One region of the Caulobacter sp. GW821-FHT10C03 genome, then DNA from elsewhere that is predicted to be linked to it. Evidence: riboswitches for the same ligand, from Rfam matches in the RefSeq annotation. Region 1 holds a riboswitch; the other holds the start of a gene.
The links. A riboswitch is a leader RNA that binds a small molecule or an ion and turns the genes downstream of it on or off. The one in region 1 is predicted to bind cobalamin.
Positions count from the first base shown of each region.

Region 2: it holds a riboswitch for cobalamin, as region 1 does, so the genes downstream of both, metE (5-methyltetrahydropteroyltriglutamate--homocysteine S-methyltransferase) here and AC07NG_RS10955 (TonB-dependent receptor plug domain-containing protein) in region 1, are expected to answer to the same signal.

Region 1 covers NZ_JBWKNI010000007.1:22,914-30,404, reverse strand. The annotation lists gene AC07NG_RS10955 (TonB-dependent receptor plug domain-containing protein) at 1-985, opposite strand, end outside; cobalamin riboswitch at 1,092-1,292, opposite strand; gene cobU (bifunctional adenosylcobinamide kinase/adenosylcobinamide-phosphate guanylyltransferase) at 1,331-1,846, shown strand; gene AC07NG_RS10945 (response regulator transcription factor) at 1,978-2,334, shown strand; gene AC07NG_RS10940 (hypothetical protein) at 2,319-2,459, opposite strand; gene AC07NG_RS10935 (DUF1190 domain-containing protein) at 2,519-3,163, opposite strand; gene AC07NG_RS10930 (DUF350 domain-containing protein) at 3,172-3,585, opposite strand; gene AC07NG_RS10925 (YjfK family protein) at 3,612-4,250, opposite strand; gene AC07NG_RS10920 (YjfI family protein) at 4,394-4,831, shown strand; gene AC07NG_RS10915 (PspA/IM30 family protein) at 4,861-5,595, shown strand; gene AC07NG_RS10910 (glutathionylspermidine synthase family protein) at 5,604-6,764, shown strand; gene AC07NG_RS10905 (hypothetical protein) at 6,930-7,100, shown strand; gene AC07NG_RS10900 (DUF3606 domain-containing protein) at 7,100-7,282, shown strand.
Region 2 covers NZ_JBWKNI010000003.1:181,394-188,884, reverse strand. The annotation lists gene ccmE (cytochrome c maturation protein CcmE) at 1-188, opposite strand, end outside; gene ccmI (c-type cytochrome biogenesis protein CcmI) at 185-1,306, opposite strand; gene AC07NG_RS04965 (hypothetical protein) at 1,380-2,714, opposite strand; gene AC07NG_RS04960 (sensor histidine kinase) at 2,888-4,279, opposite strand; gene AC07NG_RS04955 (response regulator transcription factor) at 4,302-4,979, opposite strand; gene AC07NG_RS04950 (PepSY domain-containing protein) at 5,106-5,423, opposite strand; cobalamin riboswitch at 5,580-5,794, shown strand; gene metE (5-methyltetrahydropteroyltriglutamate--homocysteine S-methyltransferase) at 5,909-7,491, shown strand, end outside.

The DNA.
Region 1 (7,491 bases):
CCTGGTATTCGAAGCGCTTGTTGGTGCCGCGGGCGTCGAAGGTCTTGGGGACCGACGAGCTGGGATCGAAGTTGTCGCGGTCGGTCTGGGTGTAGCCGAAGCCGAGGCGGTTTTTCAGCGCGCCGTCGAAGGCGCTCAGGCGCACGCCGGCGTAGCTGACCAGTTCCTTGGTCTTGCCGTATTCGGGGCTGTCGGCGAAGGCGTAGGTCGGGGCGGGGAAGCCGTCGAATTCGTTCTTCGAGGCGGCGTAGGACGTGCGCAGGTCGACGGTGGCCCAGTCGGTGACGTTCAGGTCCAGGCGACCGCTGACGCCCGCGTTGCGGTAGCCGTCCTTCTCCTTGCCGCCGTACGACTTGCCGAAAGCCGAGACGCCGTCGGTGGTGTAGTAGGCGCCGGCGATGCGCCAGCCGCCCCAGTCGCCGCCGGCGCTGAGCGCGGCGTTGCCATAAGCGGTGTCGCGCGAGCCGATCTCGGTCGCCAGCTGGGTGGTGAGCGGGCCGCTGGGCGTGGCGGTCAGCAGGTTGACGACGCCGCCGATGGCCTGGCTGCCCCACAGGGTCGATTGCGAGCCGCGCAGCACTTCGATGCGGTTGACGTTGCCGGCCAGCAGGGTGGCGAAGTTGTAGCCGCCGCCGGTCGAGGACGGATCGTTCAGCTTGACGCCGTCGATCAGCACCACGGTCTGGTCGGTTTCAGCGCCGCGGATGCGCAGCTGGGTCGTGCCGCCGACGCCGCCGTTGCGGGTGACGGTGACGCCCGGCGTGCGCGACAGCAGGTCGGAGATCACGACGGCCTGGGCCTTCTTTAGGGCCTCGGCGTCGATCACCGTCATGCTGGTCGAGACTTCCGACAGCTTTTCGGGCTCGCGACCGGCGGTGACCACCACCTGATCGACTTCGGCCACGGCCGTATCGGCGAAAGCCAGGCCAGGCAGGGCCAGGGCGGGAACTGCGGCCGCCAGGGCCAGCAGGGAAACAGGGCGCATGTCATTCCTCCGTGCGCGACAAGAAGGAGCGTGTTCTCGTGAACACGCCCGGACCGAAGCGTCGCCATGCGGGAAGACCCGATCGTACGGCGCACCCCGGCCGGACGAAGGACGACCGCGACAGGCAGGTCTCCTGGCTCGCGGGTCATCGTTGCTGCGCGTCGCCTTCCCAGTTCTCTTCCGAAGAACAGACCCAGTGGCATGTGACGCGCGAACTCGCCGCTTACAGTTGCGGGGGCAGCCCGGGTTTCACACCCGAGTTCCCTTTTCATCCTCTTTGGGAGGAACCTGTCGCGCCGGCTGGACTATAGGGTGCGCCGCACACCGTCAATCTGGAGTTCCCCGTTGTCACTGACCCTGGTTCTAGGCGGCGCCCGCTCGGGTAAGAGCGCTTTCGCGCAAGGGGCGGCCGAGGCGAGGGCCGCCGCGGTCGGCGTCCGACCGGTCATGATCGTCACCGCCCAGGCCTTCGACGCCGAGATGGAGGCGCGCATCGCCCGCCACCAGGCCGATCGCGGCCAGGCCTGGACCACCCTGGAGGCGCCTTTCGATCTCGCTTCCGCCTTGCGCGGCCTACCGCCGGGCGGCGTGGCGGTGGTCGACTGCCTGACCCTTTGGTTGACCAACCTCATGCTGGCGGAAAAAGATCTCTCGACCGAAGCGGCAGCGCTGGTCGCGGCGGCCTCGGCCTTCGATGGCGAGCTCTGGCTGGTGTCCAACGAGGTCGGCTGGGGTGTCGTGCCTGACAACGCCTTGGCCCGCAGGTTCCGCGACGAGGCCGGCCGGCTGCATCAGGCCCTGGCGGCCGCCGCCGACGCCGTCGAACTGGTCGTCGCCGGACTAAGCCTGCGGATGAAGTGATTCCCGACGCTCTCGCCCCGATTGCTCAACTTTCGGCGATGCGACGATTGCGCACGCAGACACCGGGGGCGCAGGCATGGTTAAGACCTATTTACACATTCGAATTCACTTAATTCGACGGGCGGGCTGCCATGCGACGGATCCTCATCGCCGAAGACGACATGCTGCTTGGCGGCGTCTACGAGGTCCTGCTGGAAGAGGCGGGGTTCGAGGTGCTGTGGAGCCGTGACGGCCAGGAAGCGCTGGAAGCCTTCGACGCCTTCGCGCCCGACCTGCTGATCACCGACAACGCCATGCCGCGCATGACGGGCGCCGAACTGATCCGTTCGCTCGAAGGGCGGGGAACGCCGGTGCTGATGGTCTCGGCCAGCGATCCGAGCGTGCTGCAGGTCGAGCCCGACCAGTGGCTCGAAAAGCCGGTGACGCCGGCTCGCCTGCTGTCGGCCGTGCGCGCCATGCAGCGCGCGGGCGTTCAGGCCGCGGCCTGAAGTCCCACCGCCACGGCGGTCGCGAACAGTCCCAGACCCAGACCCCAGGCGGCGCAGAAGGCCAGGGTGGGGTGGCGCTGCCACCAGCGCGGCTGGGGAACCCCCGTGATGGTCTTGTCGGTCATGCGGTCGTCTCGCGTGGTCGTCGATAAACCAACGCGAGACGCCCCGCCTTCAGTTCCCTCTAGCCGCCGAAGCCGCGCGAGCCGCCGCCGAAGCCGCCGCGCGAGATGACGCTGCTGCGGCTCTGCACGCGGGTCGGGGCCTCGTAACGCGACGGGGCGTCGAAGCTGTCGGTGCGCACCCGGCTGCGGCCGGTCAGGTAGTCGCGCGACACCGGATAGCCCGAGCCGCTGTAATAGGTGCCGTCGCGGTCGCGATACATCGGCGCGCCGCGATAGCCGCGGTTGCTCATGCCTTCCAGCGCCTGGCCGATGATGAAGCCGGTCAGCAGCGGGGTGAAGAAGCTGCCGCCGCCGTTGGCCTGGCTGCGCGGCACGCACTGGTCGACGCCGTAGCGCTCCTCGCAGCTCTGCTGGTCGGAGAACTTGGGCGCGTTCTCGGCGCTGGCCTTCTGGGCCTCGTCATAGGCCGTCTGGCACTGGTCGGCCGTGAAGTCGCCCGAGGCCTTGCACTCGTCGAGATTGGCGAAGCTGGAGGCGTCGACCTTCTTGCCCGAGACGGCCGCGGGGGGATCGCCCCACTGGGTGGCCGAGCCGGGATCGTCGCACGCGACCAGGGTGAAGGCCGAGCCGGCCATCAGGCCCGTCAGCGCGACGGCGCTCGAGCGCTTGCGGCGGCGGGACGGGGCGGGGGAGTGGGCGTTCATGTCCGGCCTCACGAGGTCATGCAGGCGGCGTTCAGCAGGCCGACGGCCAGCGAGATCGAGGCCAGATAGACGCCGGCGGCGACCTCGGCCTTCTCGATCCGGTCGATCAGGTCCTTGAGCACCGTGAACCGCACCAGGGTGAAGGCGGCGATCTGGATGACGGCGGCCAGCAGGGCCCAGGCGGCGAACTCCAGCAGGCTGACGGTGTGGCTGAGCGCGGAAGCCAGCGGCAGCACGTAGCCGACCACGGCGCCGCCCAGGGCGATGGCGGCGGCGACGTTGCCCTCGCGGATCAGCTTGGCCTCGTTGTAGGGCGTCACCGCCTGGTAGACGATCTTGAAGATCACCGTGAACACGCCGGCGGCGACGAAGGCCACCAGGAAGGCCAGGGCGCTTTCGCCGAAGGCTTGGACGTCGAACATCTCTAGTTTCCCCTATGGACCGTGGTTCAGGCGCGGAATTCGCCGACTTCGAGCGGCACGCCGATCATGGTTTCGAACGAGACCTCGCGGTCCTCGGTCTCCATCTCGATGGCCAGCAGCAGTTCGCGGCCCTCGCCCGGAAGATCTCGGGCGAACAGCATGCAGGTCTGGAAGATTCGCCGGTCCGGGATCCCGTCCCGGTCGTCGTGCAGGTCTTCCCAGAAGGTCACGGGCTCCTGGCTCTCGGCTTCCTCGCCGAACCAGAAGCGGTGGTATTCGGGCAGGCCGGCGGGCGTGAAGGTCCGGGCGCGCAGGCGCTTGCCCCAGGCGTCGCGATCGGCGCGGCTGCCCGGATAGGCGCTGTCCCAGGGGACGAACAGGGTGACGTCGGTCAGGCGCTGACCCTCGCGGTCGTCGGAGACCGCCTGAAACATCACGTGGTCGTCGGTGTAGAACCGGTGCACGAAGCCGCCGTCCTTCAGGTCCACCAGGCCCTGGGCGGTGATCTCCAGCGTGTCGTGGTCGAGCGGGAACTTGCTGTCGGCGCCGAAGCGCTTCCAGGCCAGAGGGTCCAGCCAGACGGTCCGCCCCAGCGTCACGTTGCGGATGGCGGGCAGGGCCGACTCGGGAGCGGGCTCCTTGCGGCCGAATAAGCGACTGAACATGGCTGGTCCCTGAAAGAACGCTCCCTCATGTACGGCGCCAGCCTGCGCTGTAAAAGGGGCCATGCTCGCTCTCGACGACTGGCCTTCGGTCTCCCATCTTGTATGAAACGGCCAAGATGGCCCGCGAAGAGGATGACGACCCGATGAGTCAGACGCCCTGGACTGTCCGCTCCCTGAAGGCGGCCCTGGACGAAGCGCCCGGCGTGGGCGCCGACGAGCTGAGCGTGCGGGTGCTGGAAGGCTCCGACCCGATCCTGCTGGTCACCATGCACTGGCAGGGCGACCTCGAGATCTATGTCAGCGTCAGCGACCAGCAGATCGCCGCCTCGGCCCTGCTGTGGCCCGTCGACGAACAGGAAGACCGCCACGCCTTCAACGAATTCCTGCTGAAGGCCCAGAAGCTGGTGCCGCTGTCGAACTTCGGCATCAGCGCCGTCGGCGGCCGCGACTACTACGAGCTGTTCGGCGAGCTTTCGACCACGACCTCGATCGAGGATATCGTCATCGAGCTGCGCACCCTCGCCGAAAACGCCATCGAGGCCGCCTCGGATCTGCGTACTTCGTTCTCCACCGCCGCCTGACCCTAACCGAAATTTCCCGGAGCCCTCCGATGTCCATCTGGCGCAAGCTGTTCACCCTGGGTCGCGCCGGCGCCCACGAAGCCACGTCCGCCGTCGTCGACGCCAACGCCATCCGCATCCTCGACCAGGAGATTCGCGACGCCGACACGGCCCAGGCCAAGGCGCGCGACAACCTGGCCACCCTGGTCGCCCGTCGGCGCATCCAGGAGAACGACGTCAAGAGCCTGCGCGAGCAGGTCGCCAAGTACGAGAACTCGGCCCGCGCCGCCGTCACCAAGGGCGACATGGACCTGGCCCGCCAGGTGGCCCAGCGCATCGCCGACCTCGAAAGCGACATCGCGCTGAAGGAGCCGCAGATCGGCGGCATGCGCGAGGCCGAGGATCAGCTCCACACCGCCATCGCCGCCACCGACCGCCGCATCGACACGCTCAAGCGCGAAGTCGAGGTCGTGAAGGTCAATGAGTCGGTGCAGCGCGCCCAGGCCGCCGTCACCGCCCGCGGCGCGGGCGCCGGCGCGTCCCTCGGCTCGGCCGCCGACAGCCTGGCGCGCATCAAGGAGCGCCAGATGGTCCGCGGCGAGAAGATCAAGGCCGCAGGCGAACTGGAAGACCGCCGCACCGGCGCGGATCTCGACGAGAAGCTGCGCGTGGCCGGCATTCTGCCCGGCCAGTCGTCGGCCGACGACATCCTGGCCCGCCTCGCGCCGCAGCCGGCTCCGCTGCAGATCGAGGACAAGGCCGCCGACGGTTCGAAGACCGAATAGGACCCCGCGTGCGCCGTCTTTCCCTGACCCCGCGCCCAGACTGGCGCGAGAAGGCCGAAGCCATCGGCTTCGTCTACCACCACACCGGCGGACAGGCCTATTGGGACGAAGGGACGGCGTACGCCTTCACCCTGCGCGAGATCGAGGAGGATCTGGAGCCGGCCGCGGCCCAGCTTCACGACCTGTGCCTGGATCTCGTCGACGAAGCGGTCGCCAGCGAAGAGCTTCTCGAGAAGCTGGCGATCCCGCCCGAGCACTGGGACTTCGTCGCCGCCTCCTGGCGCGCCAAGGAGCCGTCCCTCTACGGACGGTTCGATTTCGGCTATGACGGCTCCGCGCCGCCCAAGCTCTACGAGTACAACGCCGACACCCCCACCAGCCTGTTCGAGGCCGCCACCTTCCAGTGGCTGTGGCTCGAGGACCTGCTGGCGCAGGGCGCGCTGCCGGCCGGGACCGACCAGTTCAACAGCCTGTTCGAGGCCATGCGCGAGCGCTTCGGCGTGCTGTTCCCCAAGGGCGGCTTCGTGCACTTCGCCAGCGACGCCGACGCCGTCGAGGACCGCCAGACGGTGCGCTTCCTCGAAGATCTGGCGTCCCAGGCCGGCCTGGACCCCAAGTTCGTGGCCATGGACGCCATCGGCCTGAACGAGGAGGGCCAGTTCGTCGACACCGACGGCTACCTGCTGCAGGCGGCGTTCAAGCTCTATCCCTGGGAAGACATGCTGCGCGAGCCCTACGCGGCCAACCTCGCGACGGCGAAGGTCCGCTGGCTGGAGCCGCCGTGGAAGGCGATCCTGTCCAACAAGGCGATCCTCCCGCTGCTGTGGGAGCGCCACAAGGGCCACCCCAACCTGCTGGAGGCCTATTTCGAGGGCGACCCGGCCGCCGCCAATCTCGGCGCCAACTATGTGCGCAAGCCGCTGTTCTCGCGCGAGGGCGCCAATGTCGAGATCGTCGGGGCGGGCGCCGAGCCGGTGCTCGACCAGGGCTACGGAGCCGAGGGCGCGATCGTCCAGGCCTTCCACCCGCCGCCCAGCTTCGACGGCAGGCATCCGGTGGTCGGCGCCTGGATCGTCGGGGCCGAGCCCGTGGGCATGGGCATCCGCGAGGACGACAGCCAGGTCACCAAGAACCTCGCGCGCTTCGTGCCGCACATCATCGAGGGCTGAGCCTCCCCCGGGTGGGGAACCACCTCTCCGTAAAATCCCCGCGAAAGCGGGGACCCAGGCTTTTTCTGAAACGCGGGGCGCTCGACGATAAAGCACCTGGGCCCCCGCTTTCTCGGGGGATTTACGGATGTGGGGGAGGGCGAGGCTCGTGCTAGGCTCCCCCAAATGAGCGACTCCAACGACCACGGCCCGCCGGGCGAGACCCCGATCCAGCGCGCCCTGCGACTCAAGCAGGCGGCGCTGGCCGCCCGTCCCAAGCCGCCGCGCGGCGGTCGCTTCCAACGTGAGCAGGCCAACCGTATCGCGGCCGGCTCCTCCAAGCCGTGGAACAGCTGATGGCCGGTCTCAAGGACAAGCGTGGCTTCATCGACAAGGAGCGCCTCGACCTCTCCGAGCGCCAGGCCGTCGAATATTGGATGAAGCGCTGGGGCGTCACCCGCGACCAGCTGACCGCCGCCCACCGCAAGGTCGGCAAGATGACCAAGGACATCGCCGCCGAGCTCGGCAAGAAGCGCTGAGCGGCGAGGGGCGCTCGCCCCCTCGCTGGCCCCATGAGTCCGTCCCGCGACTCCCGCTGTGCGATCACAATCCAAATCGGCGACGCGCGGTGGTCGTCCGCCAGTCCCGAAAAGGCGGCGTGATTGTCCGTGTGGCGACGTTTCGTGCCTTTGAAATGGCGAGCGCCGTCAAACTGCGATCAAGACAACGTTGTCATAGCAATGATTTG
Region 2 (7,491 bases), on a different contig from region 1:
CCGCCCAGCTGCACCTTGCGGCCGGCCGGCACGTGGGCCTCCTGGGCCTGGGCCGGGGTGTAGAACAGCGAGATCGAGTCCCGCATGCCGTACAGGGCTAGGCCCGCCGCCAGGGCGGCGACCGGCGCGATCGCCAGCAGGATGGTCAGACGCCGGCGCGCCTTGCGGGACTTGGGCAGGAAGCTCATCGGGGAACCGAAGTGGCGGCGGGCGCATCGGCGGCCTGGCGCAGGGCGGCCAGCACGCGCGGCTGATCCTTGAAGCGCTCGGTCGCGGTCTTCAGGGCGGCGTCGCGGCGGGCGACGTCGCCCAGCACGCCATAGGCGCGCACCAGCCGCACCCAGCCGTCGGCGTTGTCGGGATCGGCGGCCAGCTTGGCGGCCAGGCTGTCGACCATGCCCTGGATCATCTCGGGGGTGACGCCGCCGTCAGCGGCGGCCTGGGCGGCCTGCGAATTCGGCTCGACCAGCCGGCCGGCCTTGGCCGTGCGATCGATCTCGCCGGCCAGGATCGCGCGGCGCTCGTCGGCCGGCGGCAGCGAGGCCAGCAGCGCCCGCCAGCCGGCCAGGCCCTCGTCCAGCTTGCCGTCGGCGATCAGGGCCTTGGACAGGTGATAGCGGGCGGAAAGGTCGGCGGGATCGCGCTTCAGCGCCTCGGCGAAGGCCATGCGGGCGTCGGGACCGACCTGGCCGTTGTCGCCGGCCACGAAGGTCTCGCCCAGGGCGGTCCACAGGTCGGCGCGCTGCGGGGCCAGCCGCACGGCGCGGCGCAGGGCCTCGCCGGCCCCGACGGCGTCGCCGCCGGCGATGCGCACCAGGGCGAGGTTGCGATAGAGCTCGGGATCGTTGGGTCGGGTCTTGGCCGCCTGCTCCAGCACAGCGGCGATGCGCGGCGGGTCCAGCATCGACGGGTCGGTAGACTTCCACTCGGCCACCCGGCGGGCGAACGGCTGGTCGGCCGCGCCGGGCGCGCCCACCAGCACATAGACCACCACGGCCAGCAGGGCGGCGATCGCGGCGACGGCCACCACCGCGCGGCGCGGACCTTTCCCGTCCTGGGGCCAGTCGGCCGCGCCCTGGTCGGCGGCGGCCAGCAGCCGGCGGCCGGCCTCGGCGCGGGCGGCCTTCAGCTCGCTGTCGGCCAGCAGGCCGCGCTCGGCCAGGTCGTCGATCTCGGAAAGCTGCCGGCGGTGGACGGCCAGGGCCGGGTCGTCCCCGGCGGGCGCGAGCCCGTGCGCGGCGCCCCGCAGCACCAGGGCGGCGGCGGCGGCGGACAGACCCGCGGCGGCGATCCAAAAACCGATCATGGTTCGCTGTTAGCCGCAGATCGACCTGCGCGTCAGTGAAAAAAGCACGTAAGGCGCAGATTGCGCGGAAGCGCTAAGCCGCCATCGCCGCGACGGCCCGTCGGCGGACGATCTCGGCGGTCTTCTCGTCGCGGGTGTGGGCGATGTAGGCGGCGGCGATCTCGAGATAGGCGCGGGCCACCTGAGGGTCGCCGCCCTCGCCGGTGCGGGCCACGTGCAGGCTGTCCTCGATGTACTGGTCCAGCCGCTGGTTCAGCTTCTCCAGCACCTTGGCGCGGGTCGAGCCGTAGCCGGCCTGGGCCGCGCAGGGCCGCAGGTCCTCGATGAAGGCCAGGGCCGAGGCGGCGCGGCGCACCAGGGCCGCATCCGGCGCCTCTTCGAGCCTCGGCACGCCCTTGCCGCCGCCCATCTTGCCCATCATCGAGATCGGCCGCAGCGGCAGGGCCAGGCCCAGCTCCTTGTCGGCGGCGTTCATCCGCGTCTCGGCCGCCTGGGCCGCCGCCTGCTTGAACTTGGCCAGGCGCTTGCCCCACGGGCCGTCCTTGGCCACGTCCACGGCCTGCTCGAACTCGGTCAGCTGGTGGGCGATGCGCTGGGCCGAGGCCGCCGCCGAACGGCCCGAGGCCTCGCCGCCCTCCAGGTCGAAGCCGCGCACGTGCTCGATGCTGGCCTCGATGTCGGCCAGCATCCGCTCGCCGAATTCCTTGACCTCCGACGAGGCCAGGTAGCGGTCGTTGGGACGGTCCATCACCGCCGAGATCACCCGCAGGATCCGCCAGGGCTCGGGCAGGTGCGCCGCCAGCATCTCGAACATCCGCGGACCGGCGTCGTCGCTGATCGCGCAGGCGTCGCGATAAGCCAGGCGCGCGGCCGCCGCGCGCTCGCCGCTCATCCGGCTGACCCACTCCGACAGCCGCGGCAGGGCGTTGCGGACGATCACCGACAGGTCGAGATAGTCGGCCAGCTCGTCGGCGTCGCAGATCTGGGCGATCGCCTCGTACTCAGGCCGCTCGGCCGCGCGCAGGCCGCGGGCGGCGATCTTGCACAGCTCGTTGAAGACGTCGGGCGCGCCGTTGTCGAGATCCCAGGGATTGCAGCGCGCCGCGCCCTCGGCGACCTGGCGCGGGGCCTCGACCTTCAGCGCCTTCCACAGCAGGGCCAGCGCCCGGCGCGGAAACTGCGGCAGGTCCTCGGCGCGCGGCTGGCACAGCGGCGCGATGGGGGAAAGAATGGTGTTGCGGACGTAGCGATCGGCGGTCTCGTCCTCGACCATGGCCCGCACGGTCGCCAGCGCCCCCTGCCCGCCGGCGTTGGCCAGGGCGAGCTCGAGACTGCGCAGGGCCGCATCGGGCGCGGTCTCGACCAGCGTCCTGAGGATCTGCAGTTTGTGCGCGGCGATTGCGGGCATCGATCTCCGCCGGGGACGGGACATGTCCAGGCAGCGTCAACCATGTTGCCAACGAGGTTAAGACTTTCCGAAACCGCTGCTTTTTCAACACCGCAAGGCAAGGCGAAGTGTCGCGGCGCCGAAAGCTCCACCTTGACGACAGCGCGCTATCGCCAGAGTGGCGCGCGGTAGCGTTAACCCTCCGCGCGCGGCAGCGACAGCACCACCCGCAGGCCGCCCAGCGGCGAATCGTCCAGGGTCACCGAGCCGCCATAGGCCCGCGCCAGTTCGTCGACGATCGACAGGCCAAGCCCGGTGCCCGGCGTGTGCTCGTCCATCCGCTGACCGCGCTTCAGCGCCTGGGCCCGCTGCTCGGCCGGAATGCCCGGGCCGTCGTCGTCGACGGTCAGCAGCATGCGGCCCTCGCCGTCCGCCTTGGCCTCGGCGCGGATGCGGGCCTTCGACCACTTGCCGGCGTTCTCCATGACGTTGCCGGCCAGCTCCATGAAGTCCTGCCGCTCGCCCTGGAAGCACAGGTCTTCCGGACAGCGCCAGTCGATCTCCACGCCCCGCCCGTCGTTCTTGTCCTGGAAGATCCGCTCCAGGGTCACGGCCAGTTCGTCGAGGATCGGCTCCACCGGCGTGCGCTCGCCGCTGGTCTGCGAACGCGCCGCCGCCCGCGCCCGGCGCAGATGGTGGTCGACCTGCTCGCGCATGGTCTGGGCCTGGCGCTCGACGACTTCCGCCAGCGCCCCGCCCTGCTGGCTGGCCTCGGTCAGCATCACCGACAGCGGCGTCTTCAGGGCGTGGGCCAGGTTGCCGACGTGGGTGCGCTGGCGCTCGACGACTTCCTGGTTGTGGGCCAGCAGGCCGTTCAGCTCGCCGGCCAGCGGCTCCAGCTCCTCCGGATAGGGCCCGACCAGCCTTTCGGCCTTGCCGCTGCGCACCCCGGCGATCTCGCGACGCAGGCGGAAGATCGGCTGCAGGCCAAAGCGCACCTGGACGACGATGGCCACGATCAGGCCCACGCCCAGCAGCAGCAGGGCGAAAGCCGTGATCCGGCCGAAGCGGTCGGCGTCGTCGTCGATCGGGGATCGGTCCTCGGCGGCGATGAACACCACCGGCGCCGGATGCCCCGGCAGCCGCGTCAGGATCGCCGCCGCCCGCAGCGGCTTGTCCTGCGGCCCGCGCATGTCGAAGTAGAGGGTCTTGCCCGGGTCGGCCGTCAGCCGGTCGATCTGGGCGGTGGACAGCATCAGGTCGCTGTCGAACAGCGAGCGCGAGCGCTCGATCGCCGAGAGCCCGCCGCCGCTCTTCTGGGCGAAGATCGCCCAGTAGCGGCCGGAATAGGCCCGCGTGGCGCGGATGTCGGTCAGGAACGGCGCCTTGACCACCCCGTCCTCCACCGTCGAACCGGCATAGAGGTCGTCGGTCAGCACCGCCAGCGACTGATCGAAGCGGCGGATGGCCGCGTCGCGGAACTGGGCGGTCAGGAAGGCCCCGGCCGCCAGCAGCACGAACAGCGTCCAGATCGCCGCCAGCAGCACCAGCCGCCGGACGAGCGAGCGCTTGCGGAAGTCGAGCATCAAGCCTCGCCCCCGCGCGCGATCACCCCGCGGTCTCGCCTTCCAGCGGGATCAGGCGGTAGCCCAGGCCCCGCACCGTCTCGATGCGGTCGGCGCCCAGCTTCTTGCGCAACCGGCCGATGAACACCTCGATGGTGTTGCTGTCGCGGTCGAAGTCCTGGTCGTACAGGTGCTCGACCAGCTCGGTGCGGCCGATCACCCGGCCCTGGTGCATCATCATGTAGTGCAGCAGGCGGTATTCCAGCGAGGTCAGGCGCAGCGGCTCGCCGTTGACGCTGGCCCGCGCCGCGCGCGGGTCCAGGCGCAGGCCGCCGCAGGTCAGGCTCGGCGCGGCGTGGCCGGCCGAGCGCCGCAGCAGCGCCCGCAGGCGCGCCAGCAGTTCCTCGGTGTGGAAGGGCTTGGTCAGGTAGTCGTCGGCCCCGGCGTCGAAGCCGGCGACCTTCTCGCTCCAGGCGCCGCGGGCGGTCAGGATCAGCACCGGAGTGGCGACGTTTCCGCGCCGCCAGCGCTCCAGCACCGACACCCCGTCCACCTTGGGCAGGCCAAGATCCAGGATCACCGCGTCATAGGGCTCGGTCTCGCCCAGGAACTGGGCCTCCTCGCCGTCGGCGGCGTGGTCGACGGCGTAGCCCGCGTCGGAGAGGGCCAGCTTCAGCTGGCGCGACAGGTCGGGATCGTCTTCGACGAGCAGGATGCGCATGTCTCGGGGAACTCCCTAGAGCCTGTCCGGTTCGGACGGTCCCGCCGGAAACGGATAAACAGGCTCGCAATCAAAAGGTAGAGCGTGACGAACGCCGAAATCGCTCATGGTCTCAGCCGTCACGCTCTACCCGCCGCTGAGGATGCGACCGCTCTCGGCGTCGACGATGAAGTCGATGCGGCGGCCGTCCGTGGTCGCCCAGCGGATGCGGTAGTTGCGACCTTCCAGCCCTGCGTCGAGCAGGCGGCCGGGGGTGCGGCGGGCGATGCTGTCGATGACCGCGCTCAGCGGCACCAGGCGGCCCGACTGCACGCCGCCACGCGCCTGGTCCTGCCGGGCGCGCCAGTCGGCGCCCAGCGAGTCCGGGCCGCGCTGGGCCAGAGCCGCGCCCGGGAGGGCGGCGACGATGGCGGCTGCGGCGAGTATGGCGCGGATCGGCTTCATGTCGTCCGGTTTAGAGGAGCACGGCTGAATGGAGACTGAACGCGGGGTTTATGAACGGTGTGCGACGTCCTGTCACGGGCCAAGCCCCGCTCGACCACAATCTGAAATCACATAAAGATATCTTTATGTCCTTATTGACAACGCCGACCGGCCCAGGCTTGATAAGCGGGTCGTGGTCTGCGGACGTTTTGCGTCCAAAGCTAAGAGGGAAGCCGGTGTGAAACCGGCGCTGCCCCCGCAACTGTAAGCGGCGAGCGGCCGTCCGATACGTGTCACTGATGCGCCGAACTCGACTCGGTGGCGCATCGGGAAGGCCAGGACGGCGGCGTCGACCCGCGAGCCAGGAGACCTGCCTCGACAGATAACGTCCTCCGGCGGGGTGCCCGGTCTGGTCGCTAGCTCCAGGCGCGGGTCGGCCAGCCCGTTCGCGCGCCTGCGCCTGCGCCCCGTCCAGCCTCCGTCACCATCGAGACAGAGGCTAAGAAATGACCGTCACCGTCGCCGCCCTCGGCTTTCCCCGCATCGGCCCCCAGCGCCGCCTGAAGACCGCCCTCGAAGCCCATTGGGCCGGCCGCCTCGACGCCGAAGGGCTGGAAACCGAAGCCGCCGCCCTGCGTGCGCTCGCCTGGCGCCGCCAGGCCGACCTCGGCGTCGACCACGTCCCCAGCGGCGACTTCTCGCTCTACGACCACGTGCTCGACACCGCCGTCATGGTCGGCGCGATCCCCGCCGCCTACGGCTGGACCGGCGGCCCGGTCGACCTGCCGCTCTACTTCGCCATGGCCAGAGGGACGCAAGGCGGCGGGAGGCAAGGCGAGCCCGAGACCTGCAACCACGGCTGCTCGCATCAAACCGGAACCGGCCTGCCGGCGCTCGAGATGACCAAGTGGTTCGACACCAACTACCACTACCTCGCGCCTGAACTGGCCCCCGGCCAGGCCTTCACCCTGGCCTCGACCAAGGTCGTCGATCAGTTCCTCGAGGCCAAGGCCCAGGGGATCCACACCCGCCCGGTCATCCTCGGCCCCGTCACCTTCCTGAAGCTGGCCAAGTCGAAGGATCGCCACTTCCAGCCGCTGTCGCTGCTCAGCGCCCTGCTGCCGGTCTACGCCGAGTTGCTCCAGCGCCTGGCCGCCGCCGGCGCCGACTGGGTGCAGATCGACGAGCCCTGCCTGGCGCTCGACCTCACCGACTTCGAGCGCGCCGAGATCCGCCGCGCCTACGGCGCCCTGACCCACGCCGCCCCGCGCATCAGCATCCTTCTCGCCAGCTATTTCGGGACCTATGGCGACAACCTCGCCACCGCCGCCAACCTGCCGGTCGAGGGCCTGCACCTGGATCTCGTCCGCGCCCCGGGCGATCTCGACGCCGTCCTCGCCCTGGCCCGCGACAGCCTCGTCCTGTCGCTGGGCGTCATCGACGGCCGCAACGTCTGGCGCGCCGACCTCGAAGCCATCCTCGACCGCGTCGAGCCCGTCGTCTCCGCCCGCGGCCCCGACCGCGTGATCCTGGCCCCATCCTGCTCGCTGCTGCACACCCCGCTCGACCTGTCGATCGAGACCGGCCTCGACCCGCGAGTCAGCCAGTGGCTGGCCTTCGCCGTCCAGAAGCTGGAGGAGCTGGCCGTCCTGGCCAAGGCGCTGAACCACGGCCGCGCCGCCGTCCGCGACCAGCTCGCCGCCTCCAGCGCCGCCGTCGCCTCACGCAAGACCTCGCCGCTGATCCACGACGCCGCCGTCCAGGCCCGCGCCGCCGCCCTCGTCCCGGCCGACGCGACCCGCGCCACACCCTTCGCCGAGCGCATCGCCCTACAGCAGGCCAGGCTCTCCCTGCCGCCCCTGCCGACCACCACCATCGGCTCGTTCCCGCAGACCGCCGCCGTCCGCCAGGCCCGCGCCGCCCACGCCAAGGGCCAGCTGCCCGACGCCGACTACCAGGCCTTCCTGCGCGCCGAGACCGCCCGCGCGGTCGCCTGGCAGCAGGAGATCGGCCTCGACGTGCTGGTCCACGGCGAGTTCGAACGCAACGACATGGTGCAGTATTTCGGCGAGCGCCTGACCGGCTTCAC